Regions from separate parts of the Paraburkholderia sp. EG287B genome, predicted to be linked through region 2. Evidence: predicted binding sites of a transcription regulator. Region 2 holds the regulator's gene; the other holds the start of a gene.
What was found. Region 2 encodes FliA, which starts transcription of late flagellar genes. Its sites were predicted from a motif close to CTAAAGTTTNNNNNNNNNNNGCCGNTA; they were not measured.
Positions count from the first base shown of each region.

Region 1: the regulator FliA is predicted to act here: its motif matches at 5,880-5,906, upstream of fliD (flagellar filament capping protein FliD).

Region 1 is NZ_JBFRCG010000008.1:58,110-69,175, forward strand. It holds gene AB4Y40_RS15555 (peptidoglycan D,D-transpeptidase FtsI family protein) at 1-709, shown strand, start outside; gene AB4Y40_RS15560 (DUF4148 domain-containing protein) at 718-1,074, opposite strand; gene AB4Y40_RS15565 (Crp/Fnr family transcriptional regulator) at 1,193-1,945, opposite strand; gene AB4Y40_RS15570 (acyl-CoA synthetase) at 2,119-3,789, shown strand; gene AB4Y40_RS15575 (hypothetical protein) at 4,101-4,418, shown strand; gene AB4Y40_RS15580 (YigZ family protein) at 5,222-5,815, shown strand; gene fliD (flagellar filament capping protein FliD) at 5,973-7,415, shown strand; gene AB4Y40_RS15590 (DUF2964 family protein) at 7,736-7,981, shown strand; gene AB4Y40_RS15595 (hypothetical protein) at 8,005-8,619, opposite strand; gene AB4Y40_RS15600 (hypothetical protein) at 8,679-9,077, opposite strand; gene AB4Y40_RS15605 (helix-turn-helix domain-containing protein) at 9,881-10,285, shown strand; gene AB4Y40_RS15610 (diguanylate cyclase) at 10,329-11,066, opposite strand, start outside.
Region 2 is NZ_JBFRCG010000011.1:343,626-354,691, forward strand. It holds partial or broken gene flhB (flagellar biosynthesis protein FlhB) at 1-655, shown strand, start outside; gene flhA (flagellar biosynthesis protein FlhA) at 805-2,904, shown strand; gene flhF (flagellar biosynthesis protein FlhF) at 3,201-5,291, shown strand; partial or broken gene AB4Y40_RS22105 (MinD/ParA family protein) at 5,284-6,066, shown strand; gene AB4Y40_RS22110 (RNA polymerase sigma factor FliA) at 6,423-7,154, shown strand; gene AB4Y40_RS22115 (flagella synthesis protein FlgN) at 7,323-7,766, opposite strand; gene flgM (flagellar biosynthesis anti-sigma factor FlgM) at 7,816-8,160, opposite strand; gene flgA (flagellar basal body P-ring formation chaperone FlgA) at 8,341-9,648, opposite strand; gene AB4Y40_RS22130 (flagellar basal body protein) at 9,896-10,411, shown strand; gene flgC (flagellar basal body rod protein FlgC) at 10,505-10,930, shown strand.

The sequences.
Region 1 (11,066 bases), on a different contig from region 2:
GAGCAACATCGCGCTCGCCAAGCTCGCGCTGAACCTGCCCGCGCAAACGATCTGGGACAAGTATCAGGAGTACGGGCTCGGGCAGCGGCCCGGCGTCACGTTCCCGGGCGCGGCGCCTGGCCGCGTGCGGCCGTGGGCGCGCTGGCGCCCCATCGAGCAGGCGACGATGGCCTATGGCTACGGCCTGTCCACTTCGCTTTTGCAGATGGCGCAGATCTACACGGCCTACGCCGGCGACGGCACGCTGCATCCGGCCGCCCTGCTGCGTGAAGCGCCGGGCGGCGCAGGCGGTGCCTCCGCGTCGGCGGCGCGCGTGGTCACGACGCCGGCCACGGCCGCCGCGATGCGCAAGATGCTGGAAATGGCGACGAGCGACGGCGGCACGGGGCGCGCCGCCAATGTGGAAGGCTATCGGGTGGGCGGCAAGACCGGCACCGCGCGCAAGCAAATCGGCGCGGGCTACGCGAAGAACCGCTATCGGGCGCTTTTCGTCGGCATGGCGCCGATGAGCGCGCCGCGCGTGATCGTCGCGGTCATGATCGACGATCCGGCGGGCAAGGCGTTCTATGGCGGCACGGTCGCGGGGCCGGTGTTCTCGGGTGTGACGGCCGGCACGCTGCAGTTGCTCGGCGTGCCGCCCGACGTCGCCGCCGGCCCCGAGAGCGCCAAAGGTGCCAGCGGCACCCGGGGCGGCTCAGGGCGCGGTTAGCGCCTCAATCAATGGTGGCGATAAGCGGGCGGCGACTCACTGCCCGACACGGCGGGCGCACCCGCTTCACCGTTCTGCGCGGGCGGTGCGCCGTAGCCCGATTGCGCGACCTGCTCCTGCGCCAGGCGCGCTTCGTTGGCGCGCTTTTCGGCAAGCCGGCCCATGGCGCGCTGCACATCTTCCGGATAAGTGGCGTCGTTCGACGAAGCCGGGTTGTACCCCACCGACTCCAGATCGACCAATTCCTGAAGCACCTGGGCACGCGTTACCGGGCCGTTGTGCGTGCCGGCGGATTGGGCAAACGACACCGCCGGAACGATCGCCATCATCGAAACCAGCGCCGCGCGCAGCATTGCGTTTTTCACCTTGCTCTCCTTATGTATTCGATGAGCAAAGTCTACGCAGCACGGCCACGCCTAAAAACCGGCTCGCGGGGGAGAGAGTCTTCTATACCTCGCAAGATTGATAAGGGTTCTGCGATCCTCAGATCTGGTCGCGGCCAAACGCGCGCAGCCCGTCGAGATCGAGCACGTCCACGCGGTTGTACGAGAGCGCGACGAGCCCCTCGCGCTCGAGCGTCTGCAGCGCCTGGTTGATCCGTTGACGCGACGCGCCCGCCAGCATGCCGATCTCCTCCTGCGAGATGTCGAGCGCACGCCCCGTCTCGGGATAAAGATAGGGATTGAACATCTGCGCGAGCGACTGCGCAACGCGTGCATCCACGTCGAGCAAGCGGCTGTTCTGGATCAACGCGATGAATTCGCCCATGCGGTTGTTGAGCTGATGAATCACGAAGCGGTTGAACGGCAGGCTGCTGTCCATGAGCCGGTGGAACGTCTCGGTGGCGACGGCCATGACGAACGACGGCTGCAGCGCGATCACGTCGTACTTGCGCGGCTCGCGCTTGATCACGCTCCCCTCGCCGAACCAGCCCCCGTGCGGCACGCCCGAAAACGTGCAGCCGCGCCCCGATGCATTGAAGATCGCCAGCTTCACGAGGCCGGAACTCACGCCGAGCCACCAGTCCGAGGGCGCTTCGCGTGCGGCGACGATCGCGCCCGCGGCATAGCCCTGCGCATGCGAGGACGCGAGCACCCACTCGCGATGCTCGGGCGCGAGCGCGCGGAACCAAGCGCACCGCTCGAATAGCGCCGCCAGGCGCGCGGCGTTTGCGGCGTCGATGCGCTCGCCTTCGCGCCATGAATCGCGGGCGGGCGGTGTCCCATCCGGGGGCATAATGGATTGCGACATCGCGCTTTCCTGGGTTAGGTCAATCTTTGGGTCGATCTTGTCGGGCACACCGTGCGTCGCGGCCCGCTCTGTCGCGCCGGCGACAGACTGGCATGCGCGGCCCTGCTACGGTAGCGCGAATCATATCGACAAACCCATAACCGTTCGGAGACACCGCCATGTTGCACCCCTACGAAGAAGGGCTCGCGCAACGCGAGGCCAATTATGTGCCGCTCACGCCGGTCGATTTCATCGCCCGCGCCGCCGAAGTCTATGGCGACCGCCTGGCCGTGGTCCACGGCGAGGTCCGCCGCGACTGGCGAGAAACCTATGCGCGCACGCGGCGGCTCGCGAGCGCGCTCGCGCAGGCGGGCATCGGCCGCGGCGACACGGTGGCGGTGCTGCTGCCCAACATCCCCGCGATGGTCGAAGCGCACTTCGGCGTACCCATGCTCGGCGCGGTGCTCAACACGCTCAACACGCGACTCGATGTCGCAACCATGCTGTTCATGCTGCGCCATGGCGAAGCGAAGGCGTTGATCGTCGATACCGAATTCGCGGCGCTCGCGCAGCGCGCGGCGCTCGAATTCCCCAACCTCAGGATCATCAGCGTGGCCGACATCGCGGCCGCCGACCCCGAGTACTTCCCGCGCGCCACCGACTACGAGGCGTTCCTCGAACAAGGCGATCCCGAGTTCGCCTGGGAGCCGCCGCGCGACGAATGGGACGCCATTGCACTGAACTACACCTCGGGCACGACGGGCGACCCCAAGGGCGTGGTCTATCACCATCGCGGCGCGTACCTCAACGCAGTGAGCAACATCCTCGAATGGGACATGCCCAAGCACGCCGTGTACCTCTGGACGCTGCCGCTCTTTCACTGCAACGGCTGGTGCTTCGCGTGGACCGTCGCCGCGCGTGCGGGCGTGAACGTGTGCCTGCGCAAGTTCGACGCGAAGCTCGTGTTCGATCTCATTCGCAGCGAGCGCGTCACGCACTATTGCGGCGCACCCATCGTGCAGGGCGCGCTCGCCGACGCCCCCGCGGAGTATCGCGAAGGCATCGCTCACACGGTGTGCACGATGGTGGCAGGCGCCCCGCCCGCGCCGGCCGTGATCGCGAAGATGAAGGCGATCGGCATCGAACTCACGCATGTCTATGGTCTGACCGAGGTGTACGGCCCCGCTGCCGTATGCGCGGTGCAGGCGCGCTGGCAGACGTTGCCCGACGAGGAACAGGCGCGCCTCGCCGCGCGCCAGGGCGTGCGCTATCACCTGCAAAGCGGCGTGAGCGTGCGCAATGCGCAGACGATGGAACCCGTGCCCGCCGACGGCGAAACGCTCGGCGAGATCATGTTCCGCGGCAACATCTGCATGAAGGGCTATTTGAAGAACGAGCGCGCGACCGAAGAGGCGTTCCGCGGCGGCTGGTTCCACACGGGCGACCTCGGCGTGATGACGCCCGACGGCTACGTGCGCATCACCGACCGCAGCAAGGACATCATCATCTCGGGCGGCGAGAACATTTCGAGCATCGAGGTCGAGGACACGCTGTATCGCCATCCGGCCGTCGCGCTCGCCGCCGTCGTGGCGATGCCCGATCCGAAGTGGGGCGAAGTGCCTTGCGCATTCGTCGAACTGCGGCCCGGCGCGAGCGCCACGGCCGAGGAAATCATCGCGCACTGCCGGCTCTTTCTCGCGCACTTCAAGGTGCCGCGCGCCGTGCGCTTCGGCGAACTGCCGCGCACGGCCACGGGCAAGATCCAGAAATATGAGTTGCGCGCGCAACTAGGTTCGCAAAGCGCGATCGATGTGGCTGGTGCAACACCCGCGCCGAAAACACCTCGGTAAGAACGACAGCGGGGCCTGCTGGCCGGTACACGTGACGCATTCGGGCGGCCCGCGCCGCCCGAATGTAACGTCAGTTGACAACCCGACCCTCTACGGCTTGTTCCCGATTGTCAGGTACGGCGCTTAATCCTTTCTGCATCAAGGGCCAACTGTCAAAGCGGCCTTTCTGGCATGAAGAATCGTATGAAACGAAAGCTTACAAGTGGTCACGTTTTCCTCCGCTTCGGGCCGATAAGCTTTGAACCGTGGTCGCGACACAAAGGCATCCCGATGCCGCGTGACTGACGACGCAACCAACGAGGAGGTAACTCATGAACACGAAGAGCTGGAAGACCCCCGCCCGCGCCATCGCCGCAGCACTGATCGCCGGCGGCGCATTGATGGGCGCCTCGAGCGCCTTCGCTCAATCGGCTCCGTATGGGCTGCGTGCCGAATCGGCGCCGCAATACGGTCAACCGCACATGATGCCGGTGGACGCGCACGTCTCGATCGGTTGGCACGAGAACCGTTATTACGACGGCCACCGCTATTGGGAACACGACGAGTGGATGCACCATCACCCGCACGATCCGGGTCCCCCGCACTACCGCGACGACGACCATCGTCCGCCGCCCCCGCCGCGTTACTGATCCGCGTGACGCACGCGTGATCCAGGGGCCGCCTTCTCTGGAGGCCCCTGAAGCGGCACACCGAGGCCGGTCTTCCCCCTGGGGAGACCGGCCTCGGCGCATTTCAGCGCCTTACTTCGCCGCGCGCGTGCGGGCGCGCGAATATCGTTCGCTATGCGAATCAAATTGACCGCAACGCCCGCCACACGGCGGATCCGGCCTGCCGCGCCGCACGCCGGGCGCATCCGGAAAGGCAGACGTTAGTAATTGCAGGTAATGCGGAAGTGTTGCCGCCCGCACGCCCCGCGGGTAACGTTGATGGGCGTTTCGTTCCCCGGAGCGCACGGTGTATTCTCATTGCCCGGCCAGAGATGGCCGGGATTTTTTTTGCGCGCGAATGAGAACTCTAGCGCCCTTCGGGTGCCAGGCGCACCAGGTTTTTTTTCCGATTGCGGACGCAATTTTGCGGACGTAAGGTGGGATTGCCTCTTGAGAACAGGCGAGCCTTGTGACCCCCGGTCGTGACACCGTCCGACCGGGGATTTTTTTGGCTTCTGTGCTTCTGGAGAATCGCGTCTGCCGGAACGGTGCAGCGGCGCCGCGAGAGAAGAACTATGACGGATCACCGAATGAGGAGTTCGGCTTCGCTCCAGCCAGAGCTAGATCCGTCATACCGTGCATTATCCGGGCTCAAGGCCGGGGCGTCACTAGCATCTGACGCAAAGAACCATTACGCAAACTGGCAAGATATGGGGACTGACGTCGAAAGCCGACCCATGAGCATCGGTTAACATGGGGGTTTCGCCTGCAGTGCCACCCCGCTTGTGCCAACTTTCACGCTCGCCCATCCCGTCACGGCGGAACTCGATATCCGCAAGAGCCGCTTCATCGCGCACGCCATTCCTGTTGCCGACCGCGAAGCGGCCATGGCTGAAATCCGCCGCCTGCGCGACGAACATCCCACCGCCACGCATGTTTGCTGGGCGCTGCTAGCGGGCGGCCAGTCCGGCATGTCCGACGACGGCGAGCCCTCCGGCACCGCCGGGCGCCCGATCCTCGAAGTGCTTCGCCATCACGACCTGGACGGCTTGCTCGCCGCCGTGGTGCGCTACTACGGCGGCGTGAAGCTCGGCGCGGGCGGCCTCGTGCGCGCCTATACCGACGCCATTGCCAGCGCCCTGCATGGGGCCGAGCGCGTCGAGCGCATCGCGCAGGCGCGCCTCACAGTCGAACTCGGCTATCCCGACGAAACCCGCGTGCGCCACTGGATCGACCAGCAGCAGTTCACGCTCGTGGAGAGCCAGTACGCCATGACGGTCCGCCTCACGATCCAGTTGCCCGCTACCGCCTTGGACGCTGCGCGCCACACGCTGACCGATCTCACGCAAGGCCGCTCGGGCTTCCCCGAGCACGTTTGAAGCGGGCGGCTGGCTGCCGCCGCAGTACCGATCCTGTACTTTTCAAAAACTTTTCATTTCTTTCATAAAGTTTCATGAAAGCTTGCCGTAATGAAAGCATGGCCGCGCATTCGCGCGTTCCGTCGACTCGACGCACCAGAACGAACGGACTTCTTTCATGGCAAGCACGATCACGAACACCACGACCGCCAGCGCCAACAGCGCGCTGAGCGACGCCGCCCAGTCGATCATCAGCGGCGCGACCAACTCCACGCTCGACGTCAACCAGCTCGTCAAGGCGCTCGTCAACGCCAAGATCGCGGGGCCGAGCGCCATCCTCAGCGCGAAGCAGACCGCCAGTAACACGACACTTTCGGCGCTCGGCACGCTGAAGTCGGCGCTCGCTTCGCTCCAGACCGCACTCGAGCCGTTCAAAGATGGCGCCGCGCTGCAACGCTTCACCGTCACGACGAGTGAGAAGGACAAGGGCTTGAGCGCGGTGGCCGGCAAGAACGCGGTGGCGAGCAGCTTCACGGTCGAAGTCGATCGCCTCGCGACAGCGCATAAGCTCGCCTCGGACAGCTTCGACACGGGCGAGACGCTCGGGGAAGGCAGCCTCGACATCTCGATGGGCGGCAAGTCCATGCATCTGACGATCGCTGCGGGCAGCAACAAGCTCAGCGACGTCGTCGCGGCGATCAACCGGGCGAAGGACAACCCAGGCGTCACGGCGTCGATCGTCAACGGCGCCGACGGCCAGCACCTCGTGCTGACCGCGAACAAGACCGGCGCGGCCAACGCGATCGACGTGCAGGCGGGCGCGGGCGTCGACACGCGCCTCGCTTCCTCGCAGATGCGCGAAGTCGAGGCAGCCAGCGACGCCGAACTGCGCATCGACGGCACACGCGTCACGAGCGCGAGCAACACGCTCGAGGGCGTGGTGAGCGACATCACGATCAAGCTCGCAAGCGCCTCGGTGGGCACGAAGCAAACGCTCACCATCGCCCCCGACACCGAAGCGACGGGCACATCCATCCGCGACTTCGTGAAGGCGTACAACAGCTACGTGGATGCCCTGAGCGGGCTGACCTCCTACACGGCCGCGACCGGTTCGACGAGCGCGCAAGCGGGCGCGCTGCTCGGCGACTCGATCGCGCGCACGCTCGCGGCGAGTCTGCCCGCGGTCGTTTCGGCGGGCGTGAAGGGCAGCGACGGCGTGACCCATTCGCTGAGCGAGATCGGCATCAAGCTCGACAAGAGCGGCAAGCTCGAGATCGACGACGAGGCGTTCAAGAAGGCGCTGCAACCGGGCAACAGTGCGATTGCGGCGCTGTTCGGCAGCGGCGGCATGACCACGAAGCTCAACAGCGCCATTACGCCCTACGTGCAGTCGAGCGGCATCATCGAGCGGCGCAGCACGGCCATCAACAAGGAACTCGACGACATCAAAAAGCAGTCGTCGATGCTCGATGTGCGCGCAACCCAGCTCACTGCGCAATTCAACCGCCAGTTCACCGCGCTCAATAACCTCATGTCGATCATGAACAACAACCAGCAATATCTGACACAGCTCTTTGGCGGCGCAAACAGCGCGGGCGCCCTCGCGACGAATCACAAATAAAGGCGTGAATGTGCGGTGATCGACGCTAGCAAACGTCGACGGCAGACGAAAAAAAGGCCGCCGAGTGAATCGGCGGCCAACAGGGGACGTGAAGAACAACCGCGAATCGAACTATCGAATCGACCCGACCGCTCCATCATGGCGAGCCAAAATTAAGACAAACTTAAACGCGCGCAAAAAACGCTCGGGAATTCCGGCGCACCGGGGCGCAGGCAATTGAAAGAACGCGTAATAATGGGCTGGCTATACTTGATCTGGTCCGGGCCGCGCATTCATTCGCGCCCGCATGACCGTCTTCTACCCAACCCGGAAGAGCCGCCATGTTTGATCGACTGCATCGGTTTATGGAAGGCGCAGGTCCCGAGCGGCGCCATCGCGTCTGGAGCAAGGTGCGCATTTTCGTGGCCGCAATGGGCACGCTCGGCTCTGCCGCCGGCATCGCCATCGCAGTGGTCGGCCTCATCAACTTCGACCACCAGAAGGTGATTGCCGGCGTGGCCGTCATCATCGTCTGCACGGCAATCTACGTGTCGATCCTCGTACGCGACCGCAATCGCGCCGACTAGCCACGCCGCCCAGCGTTACTGCTTCACTGCAGGTTCTGGCCGTCGCGCGTGACATGCACGGCCGTCGCGCCCACGTAGTCGGCGCGAATGCTGTCGCCCACCTTGATCGATTCGAGCCGTACGTCCGGCGGCGCCACCACCACGACCGTGCGGTTCGGTCCGCGCAACGCGACCTTGCGGCTCTTGCGGTCGATCTTCTCCACCGTCGCGATCACCTGCACGCTGCGCGCCGTTGCCGTCATGCCGCCGGAAGCGGGCGTGGTAGCGACCGTATCGACGCGCGAGCGGATGCCCCGCGTGGCCACCTTTTCGGCGCGCAGCAGCAACGCCTCCTTGTAGAGGATGTTCACATGATCGCCGGGCTTGAGCTTGCTCACGTCGCCGACCGCGGGATCGACCGCGACCGTCACCAGGTTGCGTCGGGCGCCGCGCAGCGTGACCGAATTGGTGGCCGCGTCGATGCTCACGACCGTCGCCGTGGTCTGCACCTCGCCGATCTGCAGCGTCGCGTTGGGCGCACTTTCAGGCGCGGCATCGGACGCCGTCTGCGCAAACAGCGGCACCTGCGGCGACACGCCGAGGGCAAGCACGAGTATGGCGCCGAGCAGCGGCGCCGAAGAACGGTAGCGTGTGGACATGAAGCCTCCTTGTGTGGATCGTGAATGGCAAGAGAGCGGCATGGCGCCGCCCGCACGCATCAAGCGCTGGTCATGCAGGCTTCTTCGGCCGCACAGCGCAGGTAATGGGCATAGACACGCTCGCGTTCCTCGTTGGCGAGCTGGCGCTTTTCGGCAAGCCGCAGCATGCGATGCCGGTCCGCGCCGAGCGTTTCGTAGTAGCGCTCGGTATGCAAGCGCTTGAAGCGTGTATAGAAGTCCGGGCCGGGCAGGCCCGAATCGGTCGAGAGCAGCGAGGCATAGTCGGCCTCGCGTGGCTCGCACAACGCGGCCGCGGCCGCCTCGAGCTTTTCGTAACGCACCCGCAACGGCACGTCGCCCGCGAACAGGGCATGAAACGCGCCGTACGGCACGAGCGAGCGCCGGCTCGCAGCGCGGCGCAGCAAACGACCTACCTTTTCATCGAGTTCTTGATTCATCCGCAGCGGCCAGAAAGCGGGCCGCCGCCCATGCCGCGCATCGTTTGACGAAGCGCACGGACGCATTTGGCGGCCCGCGGGATTCAGGGACCCGTTTCGCCACACGATACGCTGCGCGGCGAATCCGGCATTCTGCATTCGTTCATTCGAATCCAATCCGCATTGCAATCGATTCGAAATGTTTGCGAAAACATTCTGCACAAAAAAAGCAAATCACTCCCTGAAATTGCCCGATAGCCGTCATCACCCTGCCGGATCAGGCTAACTTTTATGGCACAGATCGAAAACGCTAACAAACATCTAAAGGTGCGACCGGCGTCATTTAATTCATATTGAATAAGACTGGCTCACTTCAATCCATGCTGAATACTGAATTAGTCATACAAAACAACGCAGAGTGTTGCTTTTCAATGTTGAGCAATTAAGTCAGGTTAACTGGCTGAAATAGGAGCAAACTTCGGATTGCCTGAGCGGTGCGAAATGGCGGCGCGCATTGTTGACCCACGCGAGTCGGTTGTTTTTTCTCATTAGTTCAGGATTATCCACAAGTCAAGCAGACTATTTTTCCGCTAGCTATACACATTCCCTACAAAAACAATTATTAATATCCGCTGCGGAACACCGAGGCGTTTCGCAACAAGCGCCCTTCACCGGGCGTCGATTTCGCCGTCCGTCATGGTTCCCGCGTCACCGCACCGGCGCCGGATCCATGGCAAGCGACAAGACCCGCTTGCAGGAAGGGTTACAGGAGCGGCACATCCGCATTGCCGCGTGTCCGGAATCTTTCGTCGACGAGTGAACACATGCTTACCCGAACCGAGAACCTGCCGAGCGTCGCGAGAAGAATGGCCGCCGGCCAGATGTTGATGGAAGGCGCGACCGTGAATAGCGTCGCCGACTCACTCCACCTTTCCGCCCAGACGGTGAGGCGCTACAAGTCCATCGTCGAAGACGGCGGCCTTGCAGCGCTCCAGCAGATGAGCGTGGGTGGCCGGCCTTCAGTGCTCGATCAGGCCGCACTAGGCTGGATCGCGAGCGCCCTGCACGGCTCCGCGCGAGAGCATGGCTTTGCGAGCGATGCGTGGACCAACAGCCGCGTGCGCGAGCTGATCGGCCGCCAGTTCGGCGTGCACTATTCGCGCGTCTATACCTGGCAGATCGTCTCGAACCTCGGCCTCGGCCACCGGCTGTCGAAGTCCGCGCGCTGAACGGCATGGCGGCCGTCGCGCGCCGCACGCAAGCCGGCGCGCCTCAGCCTCGCGTTGCGGGTGCATCGCGGCCTCGGCTTCCGGCTTCGGAATCCACCAGCGGCTGCGCCCCCTCGCCCGTCCATTGCTGCGACCGGACCTGATTGCGGCCCGCTTCCTTGGCCTCGTAGAGCAGGCGGTCGGCGGCGGCCAGCAGCTTCGCGCCGCTGCCGCCGTCCGGCGGATTGCAGCTCGCACACCCCGCGCTCACCGTCACGCACCCATGGTGCGTACCACTCAGCGTGAGATTGTCCGACTCGATGCGTTTGCGGATCTTCTCCGCCATGCGCGTCGCGGCGTCGAGCGCCGTGCCCGGCAGCACCACCGCGAACTCTTCGCCGCCAAAGCGCGCGGCGAGATCGGTTGCGCGCCGCGATCCTGCAGCGATGCGCCCGGCCACGAACACCAGCACCTCGTCGCCGGCGGCGTGTCCGTAGGTGTCGTTGAAGAGCTTGAAGTGGTCGATGTCGAAAAACAGCACGGAAAGCGGCGTGCGTTCGCGCACCGCGTGATGCCACTCCTCCGCGAGACGGCTGTCGAGCGCGCGGCGGTTCGCGAGACCCGTGAGCGGGTCGGTGACGGCGAGGCGCACGAGCTTGCCCTCGGCCACCACCTTGTCGCGCAGCGCGAAGGCGAGCATCCAGGACACCGCAACCCATGCGCCGCCGAACACCGTGGTCATCACGAGCGCGATATAGCTGCGCCGCCGCCAGCCGGCGAGCACGTCCCCCACGGCGGGCGC
Region 2 (11,066 bases):
CGAGATTCTCGGGCTCGCCATGCAACCCGCGCCGCGCGCGTTCGCCGACGCGATGCATCTGATCGGCGTGTGCTGCGGCATGACGGTCGCCGGCATGTTCGTGGTCGCCGCGCTCGACGTGCCGTACCAGCTCTGGTCGTACTACCGCAAGCTGCGCATGACCAAGGAAGAAGTGAAGCGCGAGCACAAGGAAAACGAAGGCGATCCGCACGTGAAGGGGCGCATTCGCCAGCAGCAGCGCGCCGCCGCCCGCCGCCGCATGATGACCCAGGTGCCCAAGGCCGACGTGGTCGTGACCAACCCGACGCACTTCGCCGTCGCGCTCAAGTACGCCGATGGCGAGATGCGCGCGCCGAAGGTCGTCGCCAAGGGCGTGAACCTCGTGGCCGCACGCATCCGCGAGATCGCGGTCGAGAACAACGTGCCGCTGCTCGAAGCGCCGCCGCTCGCCCGTGCGCTCTATTACAACGTCGACATCAACCGCGAAATTCCGGGACCGCTCTACGGCGCGGTCGCCCAGGTGCTCGCGTGGGTCTATCAGCTCAAGCGTTTCCGCGAGCATGGCGGCGACGTGCCGATGGAGCCGACCGACCTCGACGTGCCACCCGAAATGGACAAGGGCGCGATGAGCGACGAAGACGAAGCCAGCGAAGCCGACGAAGCCCTCACCCCCGAGGAGCGCGCGGCCGCCGAGGCCGCCAGTCGCGCGAACGCGGCAAATTCCACGAACGCAAACAACGCATCGAACACCGCTGGCCGCGCCGAAAACAACCCGGCGCGCGACGGCACTGAAGGAGCAACAGAATGAACGCCCGCACCGGTTTCCTCGCGCGGCGCCCGGAGATGCTGCAAGGCACGAATCTGCGCGCGCTGGCGGGACCGATCCTGATCTGCATGATCCTCGGCATGATGATCCTGCCGTTGCCGCCGTTCCTGCTGGATCTGCTGTTCACCTTCAACATCGCGCTGTCGGTGATGGTGCTGCTCGTCAGCATGTACACCATGAAGCCGCTCGACTTCGCGGCGTTCCCGAGCGTGCTGCTGTTCTCCACGCTGCTGCGGCTCTCGCTGAACGTGGCCTCCACGCGTATCGTGCTGCTCGAAGGCCACACCGGCCCGGGGGCAGCGGGCCAGGTGATCGAGTCGTTCGGCCACTTCCTCGTGGGCGGCAACTTCGCCGTGGGTATCGTGGTGTTCGTGATCCTCATGGTCATCAACTTCATGGTGATCACGAAGGGCGCGGGCCGTATCGCCGAAGTGTCCGCGCGCTTCACGCTCGACGCGATGCCCGGCAAGCAGATGGCGATCGACGCCGACCTGAACGCGGGCCTCATCAACGAAGAGGCGGCCCGCAAGCGCCGCAGCGAGATTGCCCAGGAAGCCGAGTTCTACGGCTCGATGGACGGCGCGAGCAAGTTCGTGCGCGGCGACGCCATCGCCGGCCTGCTGATCATGGTGATCAACATCGTGGGCGGTCTGATCGTGGGCGTCGTGCAGCACGGCATGCCGCTCGCCTCGGCGGGCGAGACCTACACGCTGCTGACCATCGGTGACGGCCTCGTCGCACAGATTCCGTCGCTCGTCATCTCGACGGCGGCCGGCGTGATCGTCTCGCGCGTGGCGACCAACGAAGACATCGGCACGCAGCTCACCGGCCAGCTCTTCACGAACCCGCGCGTGCTGATGATCACGGGCACGATCATCGTCATGATGGGCCTGATTCCGGGCATGCCGCACTTCGCGTTTCTGCTGCTCGGCGGCGGCGCGATCCAGCTCGGCCGCACGCTCAAGAAGAACGCCGAGGCGAGGAAGGCGAGCGCCGTGATCGCCGACGCCGCGCCCGCCGCGCTTGCGCCCGTCGAAAACGCCGAAGCGACCTGGGACGACGTGGCGCTCATCGACACGCTCGGCCTCGAAGTGGGCTACCGCATCATTCCGCTCGTCGACAAGAACACCGACGGCGAGCTGCTCAAGCGCATCAAGAGCATCCGCAAGAAGTTCGCGCAGGAAATCGGCTTCCTGCCGCCCGTCATCCATATTCGCGACAACCTGGAGCTGCGCCCGAACGCCTACCGGATTGCGCTGAAGGGCGTGGAGGTGGGCAACGGCGAGGCCTACCCGGGCCAGTGGCTCGCGATCAACCCGGGCCAGGTGAGCGCGGTGCTGCCCGGCACGCCGACCACGGACCCGGCATTCGGCCTGCCCGCCGTGTGGATCGATTCGAACGTGCGCGAGCAGGCGCAGGTGTTCGGCTATACGGTGGTCGATTCGAGCACGGTGGTGGCGACGCACCTGAATCACCTCGTCGTCACGCACGCGGCCGAGCTGCTCGGGCGCCGCGAAGTGCAGGCGCTGCTCGAGCGCGTGCAGAAGGACACGCCTTCGCTCGTGGACGACCTCGTGCCGAAGGTGCTGCCGGTCACGACGCTGCAGAAGGTGCTGCAGAACCTGCTGGAAGAAGGCGTGCCGATCCGCGACATGCGCACGATCATGGAATCGCTCGCGGAGCACACGCCGCGCATCACCGACGCCCACGATCTGACGGCGGCGGTGCGCATCGCGCTCGGCCGCGCGATCACGCAGCAATGGTTCCCCGGCAACGCCGACATGCAGGTGATGGGCCTCGACGCGAACCTTGAGCGCGTGCTGTCGCAGACGCTCACCTCCGGCCCGAACCCCGGCCTCGAACCGGGTCTCGCGCATACGCTGCTCGCGCAGACCGAGCAGGCGATGGGGCGCCAGCAGGCGCTCGGCCTCGCGCCGGTGATGCTCGTGCAGCATGCGCTGCGGCCCATGCTGTCGCGCTTCCTGCGCCGCAGCCTGCCGCAGCTCAAGGTGCTGTCGTACGCCGAGGTGCCGGATACGCGCAACGTGAAGGTGGTGAACGTGATCGGGGCGCATTGATCGCGCTGCCGCATCTGGATGAGAAAAAGCCCGCTTCTTGCGGGCTTTTTCGTTAGCCGAGCCGTGGGCGAGCCTTTCTGCGCGTAATTTTTGCCTGCGCGCACCTCCGTCACCGATTCCGCGAATTGCCCGCATTTCTCCGCCCTGATCCACCGATCATGGGGGGCTCACCTTCGAAATAATTCCAACATCGGAAAAGGCCTTGCGTAAGACGCCAGGCCGGCAGCAATCCAGCGCCATTCCAGCAACAGACGACCGGCGGCGGCATTGGCCGCTCACCTCATCAGGGGCTTAGCTTGAACATTCGCAAATTCATCGGTGGCACCAGCCGCGACGCGTTACGGCTCGTACGCGAAGCGCTGGGTGCGGACGCCGTCGTTCTGTCGAACCGTACGCTCGACGACGGCAGCGTCGAAATCGTCGCGCTCGCGGACCGCGATCTCGCGGCGATCGCGCCGGCCGATGCAGCCGCCGCGCAAGGCCTGGGTGGCCTCGTGGCGCAGGGTGGTCAAGGCGCCCCGTTCGCGCAGCCCTCGGCCGCCATGACGCCGATGTCGCGCGCGCCGCGCAGCGCGCCTGGCGCCGCTCCCGCGGCGCTCGCCGCCCCGGTCGGCAGTGCCAACCCCTACGCGAGCGGCATGCCGGACGTGTTCTCCTCGGTGTTCGGCGCGAGCCCGGAAGTGGGCGTCGAAAACGGCGGCGCAAGCGCCGATGCCGATGCCGATGGCGACCACGCCGCCGACACCGCCGTCTCGCTAGGCAAGGAAGCGTCGGCCGCCATCGCGCCGCTTTCGGCTTCGTCGCCTTCTTCGCGTGCCGCGGCGGGACAGCAGGCCGCGCAATCGGCGATGCCGCCGACGCTGCAAGCCGCGAAGCAGGCGGCACAATCGCAACAAGCCGTTCCGCATGCGCATTCGCCGCTGCAAATGGCGCTGCAGGCTGCGACCGAGTCGCTCGCCTCGCCGGCCTTTGCGCCATCGTTTGCGTCCACGGCGCCGGCCGCCAACGCCAACGCTCAGGCCGCCGCACGCGAAGCCGCAGCGCGGCTCGAACAGGCCGCCGCCGCGTCGGCGGGCGACACACCGCGCACGATGGCCGAATCGAACCCCTGGCTGATCGACCACGCCCGCCGCATCGCCAACCAGCAGAACGCGCCGCGCGTGCCGGGCATGACGCCCGCCGCCGCCGCCGCGCGCGGCCTCGGCAGCGTCGCCGACCCGGTGTTGCCGCCCGACGTCGACGCCAGCACGCCCGACTGGGCGCTCGAGGCCGCTCATGTCGCCGCGCGCCGCGCCGCGCAGCGCCTCGGCCACGGTCCGGAGGCCGCCGGCCCCGCGCCCGGCACTCGCAATGCGCAGGGCGCCGATGCGGCGCAAACCGTGAGCGAAGCGATCCGCGCGCGCATCGAGCAGGTCGTCAACGAAACCGTGATGAACGAGCTCGCCTCCATGCGCGGCATGATGGAAGAGCAGTTCGCGGGCCTCCTGTGGGGCGAGCGCCAGCGCCGCAGCCCGGTGCAGGGCGCGCTCACCAAGCAGCTGTTCGCCGCGGGCTTCTCGGCCCAGCTCGTGAAGATGATGATCGATCGCCTGCCCGACGTGCAGACCGAAGAGGCCGGCATGGAGTGGCTCCAGTCGGTGCTCGAATCGAACCTGCCCGTGCTCGAAGACGAAGAAGCGCTGATGGAGCGCGGCGGCGTGTTCGCGCTGATGGGCCCGACGGGCGTGGGCAAGACCACGACCACGGCGAAGCTCGCCGCGCGCTGCGTGATGCGCTTCGGCGCGAGCAAGGTGGCGCTGCTCACCACCGACAGCTACCGGATCGGCGGCCACGAGCAACTGCGCATCTTCGGCAAGATCCTTGGCGTTTCGGTGCACGCGGTGCGCGACGGCGCGGACCTCCAGCTCGCGCTCACCGAACTCAAGAACAAGCACATCGTGCTGATCGACACGATCGGCATGAGTCAGCGCGACCGCGCCGTGGCCGACCAGATCGCCATGCTGTGCGGCGCGGGCCGCCCGGTGCAGCGCCTGCTGCTGCTCTCGGCGACCAACCACGGCGACACGCTCAACGAAGTCGTGCAGGCCTACCAGAGCGAAGACGCACCGCTCACGGGCTGCATCCTCACCAAGCTCGACGAGGCGACCAACCTCGGCAGCGCACTCGACACCGTGCTGCGCTACAAGCTGCCGGTGCATTACGTCTCGACGGGCCAGAAGGTCCCCGAGAACCTTTATGTGGCGACGCGTCGCTTCCTGATCCGCAGTGCCTTCTGCATTCCGCGAGAGAGTTCGCCGTTCGTGCCGCACGAAGACGATATCCCGGCGCTGCTGTCGGCACTCTCGACGCGTTCGAATTCGCAGGCTCCCGAGGTCAGGTTTGGATAAGTTCGTAATCGATCAGGCAGAAGGGCTGCGGCGGCTGCTCGCGCGCGAAGGCTCGCGCGTGGTCGCGGTGACGGGCGGTGCAGGTTCGCCCGGGCGCACGACCACGGTGGTCAATCTCGCGGCGGCGCTCACCGCGCAGGGCAAGGACGTGCTCGTGATCGACGAGTGTCTGGGACCCCGCTCGGTCTGTGCGCTGGTGGGCGGTGTGCGGGGCGCAGGCAACTTCGCCGCCGTCATGCGCGGCGAGCGTACGCTCGACGAAGCTGTGGGCCGTCATGCGCTCGGCTTCGGCGTGCTGGCCGCCTCGCGCGACAACCGTGCGCAGTACACGGCCGCCCAGCTGCAGAAGGTCATTTCGGGTCCCGCGGACATCGTCCTGATCGACGCGCAGCTCGACGCCGACGGCGCGCTTTCGCCGCTCGCCATGCACGCGCACGACGTGCTGATCGTGATGCGCATCGGTGCGCAGTCGATCACGGACGCCTACGCGTGCATGAAACGGCTGCACTTCGCGCATGCGATCGCGCAGTTTCGCGTGCTCGCGAATCATGTGGCGAACGCCAGCGACGCGCAGGCCGCGATCGAGAACCTCGCGGGGGTGGCGAGCCGCTACCTGAGCGTGTCGCTCGACAGCGCCGGCAGTGTCGCCGCCGATCAGCACATGGCGCAGGCGCTCAGGCTCGCGCGCTGCATCGTCGATGCGTTTCCGTCGACGGCCGCCGCGCGCGATTTCCGCCACGTGGCCGCCGAACTGCCGCACTGGCCGATGCGACCCGCGGTCTCGGCGTGCTCGCCGGCCACGGCGCGCGCCAACGCGTTGTTCGGCGCGGCGCACGAAGAACATGAAGCGGCGGGCGACGCACCCGCCGACGATCTGGACGGCGCGCCGCAAGCCGGCGTCCAGCCACACGCTACCCATGCAACAAACGCCGCACACAGCACGCTCGCCGCGAACGCCGATTCGTTCGTTGCGGCCGTGACGGGTGTGCATCCCGCACCCAACGCAACATCCGCGTCCGCGTCGTCCCATGCGGGCTGGCGGACCGAGACGCCCGCGCAGCGGACGTCGCCGCAGCACGTCTGACGTGCGCACGACGACGCCAATCAGGGAGATGAGAAGTGGAGAGCACGATGTATAACGCTCAAGGAAAGATTTCGCAGGCCGACGTGCTCGCGAAGTACGCGCCGCTCGTGAGGCGGCTCGGCTTGCAGCTCGTTGCCAAGATGCCGGCGAGCGTGGACCTCGACGACCTGATCCAGGCCGGCATGATCGGCCTGCTCGACGCGGCCAACCGCTACAAGGAAGATCAGGGCGCGCAGTTCGAGACCTATGCGAGCCAGCGCATTCGCGGCGCGATGCTCGACGAGCTGCGCAGCAACGACTGGCTGCCGCGCAGCCTGCGCCGCACCTCGCGTGAAGTGGAAAGCGCGGTGCACAAGGTGGAGCAGCGGCTCGGGCGCTCGGCCAGCGAGACGGAGATCGCCGAGCATCTGAGCATGCCGCTCGACGAGTATCAGAGCATGCTGCAGGAACTGCACGGCAGCCAGCTCATCTACTACGAAGACTTCGACCGTTCCGCCGAGGACGAACCGTTCCTCGACCGCTACTGCGTCGATCATTCGGACCCGCTCTCGGCGCTGCTCGACGACAGCCTGCGCGGCGCGCTCGTCGAGGCGATCGACCGGCTGCCCGAGCGCGAGAAGCTGCTCATGTCGCTCTATTACGAGCGCGGCATGAACCTGCGCGAAATCGGCGCGGTGATGGAGGTGAGCGAGTCGCGCGTGTGCCAGCTGCACAGCCAGGCGGTGGCGCGCCTGCGCACGCGGCTGCGCGAGATGTCGTGGGCCGGCCAGGAGAATTGAGGCGGTAGACGCTCCGCGCGGCTGCCAGCGCGGACCGGGTGCGGTGAAAGAGCCGGAGTGCGAGAGCGCTCCGGCTTTTTTGTTGATGGACGGGACTCGCGCAAAACAAAAAAGCCGAAGCATCACTGCTTCGGCTTTTGTCTTTGGGCGAACGACGTGCGTGCGCGCTTACAGCCCGAACGCCGGCAGCCGCCCATCGGGACCGTACAGCATCGAGCCGTTGCCCGTTTCGCCGCGCAGGATCGACAGCGCGCGGCGGTTATGTTCCATGCGCGTGCGGATCATCATGCCGATGGTGAGATTCTTGCGGCGCGCGCGCTCGGTCGAGCCCTTGAGCAGCGCCCACTGGCTTGCCAGACGCGCGTCGCCGTCGCAGGCCATTTCGATGCCCTTGCGGCCGCCCGGCAGGCCGAGGCCGGCCAGTTGCGCGTCGCGCGCTTTTTCGAGGCCCGCGAGACGCTGCGTGAGCGTCGTCTTCTGCTCGACGATCTGCGGCAGCGCCTCCATGCCGTCGGCCGACACGAGCGCCTTTTCTTCATAGGCGAGCAGCGACGCGAACGCCTCGACCGTGGCGTGTTCGTCGATCAGTGTGGCCAACAGGGCATCTTTCATTGCAAGGCACCAAAAAAGCGAGGTTTGCGCGGCGCTCGCGCATCGGGCGTCAGTTGCCCGACGTCGGCTTCATGAGGTCGCGCGCGGTCTGGATCACGCCGTCGGCGATCTTGCCGGAGTCGATCTGCAACGTGCCGTTGCGGATCGCGTCCTTGATCGACTGCACGTGCGCCGTGTCGATGTCGGCGGAACCGCTCGCCGCGAGCGAGCGCATCGTCGACGAGAGCGACGAGAGGCTCACGTTCGCGCCGCCTTGGGCGGCGGCGGTCGTGCTGCCTGCCGCGCCGGAGGTGGCCGCGGTGTCGGTGCTTACGCCGGTCGAATCGGCTTGCGAGCGCGCGAGGCCATCCTGCAGCGTGCGCGGATCATTGCGGGTGGAGGAGTCAACTTTCACGATGGGCGTTCCTGATCGATTTGACCTTGATAACGGCACAGGTCGGGCCGAACTTTAGCCGAAAATCCCACCGTTACATGCTGTTACGTGTGCTGGCGCACCAAGCCGGAAACGGCCGGATCGGGCCGTTGGACGGGGCTCTGCGCACCCTGATCCGGCCCTTACCAGCGCTTACCGGCCCTAGATCTGCACCTGCACGGTACCCGCGTCCTTGACCACGCCCGAGATGATCTGGCCGCCGCTCGTGCGCACGCGCACCTGCTGGCCGGGCTCGGCGTTGTTGAGCGCGCTGCCCTCGGCGGAGATCGTGAAGTTGCTGCCCACGGCGATCACCTTGACCGTCTGGCCGATGACGACCGAGGCGGCGCTGCGCAGCATGTCGGTGCGCAGCGGCAGTCCCGCGGAAATGCGCGCGAGCGCGACGGCGCCCGTCGCCTGGTTCGGATCGGTGATGATGGTCTGCGGCAGGTTCGCGAGGTCGCCCGCGCGCGGCATGAAATCGGCGGCCGAAAGCGCCTCGCCCGCGCCGATCTGGCGCGAGGCCACGTAGTAGGTCACGTCCACGGCAATGCGCGCGCTCACATAGAGCGTCCACGGCTTCGCGCCGATGCAGCGCACGCCCACGGTCGTGTGTCCGTAGGTGCGCGCGCCCGGCGGCATGAACGGCTCGAGTGACGTGCAGGCTGCGAGGCCGCGCGGAAACACCGGCGCGACCGTGATGCCCACGTGGCCCGGCAAACCTGCCGACTGCTGCTGCAGGAAGGCGAGCGCGGCGGCGCGGATCGATTCTCCGTCCTGCTGGCCGGGCGGCGTGGCCTGCACGTTCGTGGCGACGGCGCTGGTATTGGGGTTCGGCGGCGCGCTGGTGCTTGCGCTGGCAACCGGCTTCGCGCCCGCGAGCGCCGCTGCGCCCGCGTCCACGACCACCGGGGCGACGCGGTTCGCGGCGGTAGACAGGTTCACGCGCTGCAGCGCGCCCGCGTTGTTCGCATTGGCCGCCGGCACGCGCATGGGCTGGGCGCTCGCACCCGGCGCGGGAACCGTGACGATGCGCGGCGCGTCGCCCTGGGGCGCGCGCTCGCCGGGACCCGGAATCGTGATCATGCCGTTCGACTCGACACCCGCGCGCGCATCCTCGGGCACGCCGTGCGAATTCAGATCGGCATAGCTGGCCGCGCGCAGCGGCGCGGCCTCGGTGGCGGGAGCACTGCTGGCCGCAGCCGCGGCGGGCTTCTTCGCCGTGCTGGTGAGCAGCGCGTTCATCTGCGCGGCGTCGGCGCCCGCGCGGTCGCCGGGGCCCGCAATGAAGATTTGGCCGCCGGCGGCGTCCGGTTGCGCCGGCGTTTGTGCATGCGCGAGCGTGCCGCCAAAGAGCCCTCCGCCAAAGGCGCAGGCAAGCGCACACGTCCAGGACGCGCGCCACGACAGCGCGCGCACACGCCGCTCCAGGCCGGCGTGCGGCCTACGCAAGGTGGCAGTCTGCGGCATTGTCGTTCTCCATCGAATGCATTGACACGCCTCGCATTCTAGGCGGCGGCCCCCGCGCGCTAGCGTCGAATAGAGGGGCGCTTTACCGGCTATTCGTCCGATTGGTTCTTGCCACCCCCGCCTAATATTCCACTCCATGCGCAAAGGCCTTCGGACCACGCGCCTAACGTTTGCGCCAGTTTTCTCGCCGATGGCGGGCCCGCCGCGCTCAAGCCGAATCCTTTTTTCGTTTCACGGAGAACGCCCGATGCTGGACAAACTCGATGCCGAATTCGCCTTCGGGCGCGAAGCGCTCGATGTGCGCGCCACGCGGCAGGCATTGATCTCTTCGAACATCGCGAACGCCGACACGCCGGGCTACCAGGCGCGCGACGTGGACTTCGCGGCGTCGCTGGCTGGCGCGCTGCGCCAGCAGGGCGCCGGCGGCAAGGTGGGCATGACGGCCACCTCGGGCGGCAACGTCCAGCCGCTTGCCATGGCGCAGCCCGCGGGCGTGACGAGCGGCATGCAGATGGCATCCACGGAGTCGGGCCACATGGCCGGCGACGCAAAGCTGATCCCGACGGGCGGCCCGGCCGACACCTACAAGAGCCAACTCATGTACCGCACGCCGGTGCAGCCCGCGCTCGACGGCAACACGGTCGATCTCGACACCGAACGCGTGCAGTTCGCCGACAACGCGCTGCACTTCGAGTCGGGCATGACGGTGGTCTCGCAGCAGATCAAGACGATGCTCTCCGCGATCACCTCGGGTTCGAGCTGATCGACGCACGCAGCGCAGCCGGAAAACGCAGTAACGAAGCCATGAACGACCAACGCGCGCGTGACGCGCACCTGATGTGAGGTCAACGAAACCATGCCATCCCTGATGAACATCTTCAGCGTTGCGGGCTCCGCCATGACGGCGGAATCGCAGCGTCTGAACGTGACGGCGTCCAATCTCGCCAACGCCGACAGCACGACCGGCCCCGACGGCCAGCCGTACAAGGCGAAGCAGGTCGTGTTCGCGGTGAACCCGCTCGGCGGCGCGCGCACGGCCTCGGGCCAGCAGGTGGGCGGCGTCAGGGTGACCGGCGTGGTGGACGACCCCACGCCGATGAAAGAGACCTACGACCCCGACAATCCCTCCGCCAACGCGGACGGCTACGTGACGATGCCGAACGTCGATCCGGTGCAGGAGATGGTGAACATGATCTCGGCGTCGCGCTCGTACCAGGCCAACGTCGAAACGCTGAACACGGCCAAGACGCTGATGCTCAAGACGCTCACGATCGGAACGTAAAGCGGGAAACCTGAAGCACGGCAAGCCGCAGTCAGTACGGACACTGCAGTACATACAGAGACCAGCGGGCGCGAAATGAAGCAGCGCCTGCCACCACCACACGCCAAAGCACGAAGCGCAATCGAGGGAGAACGCG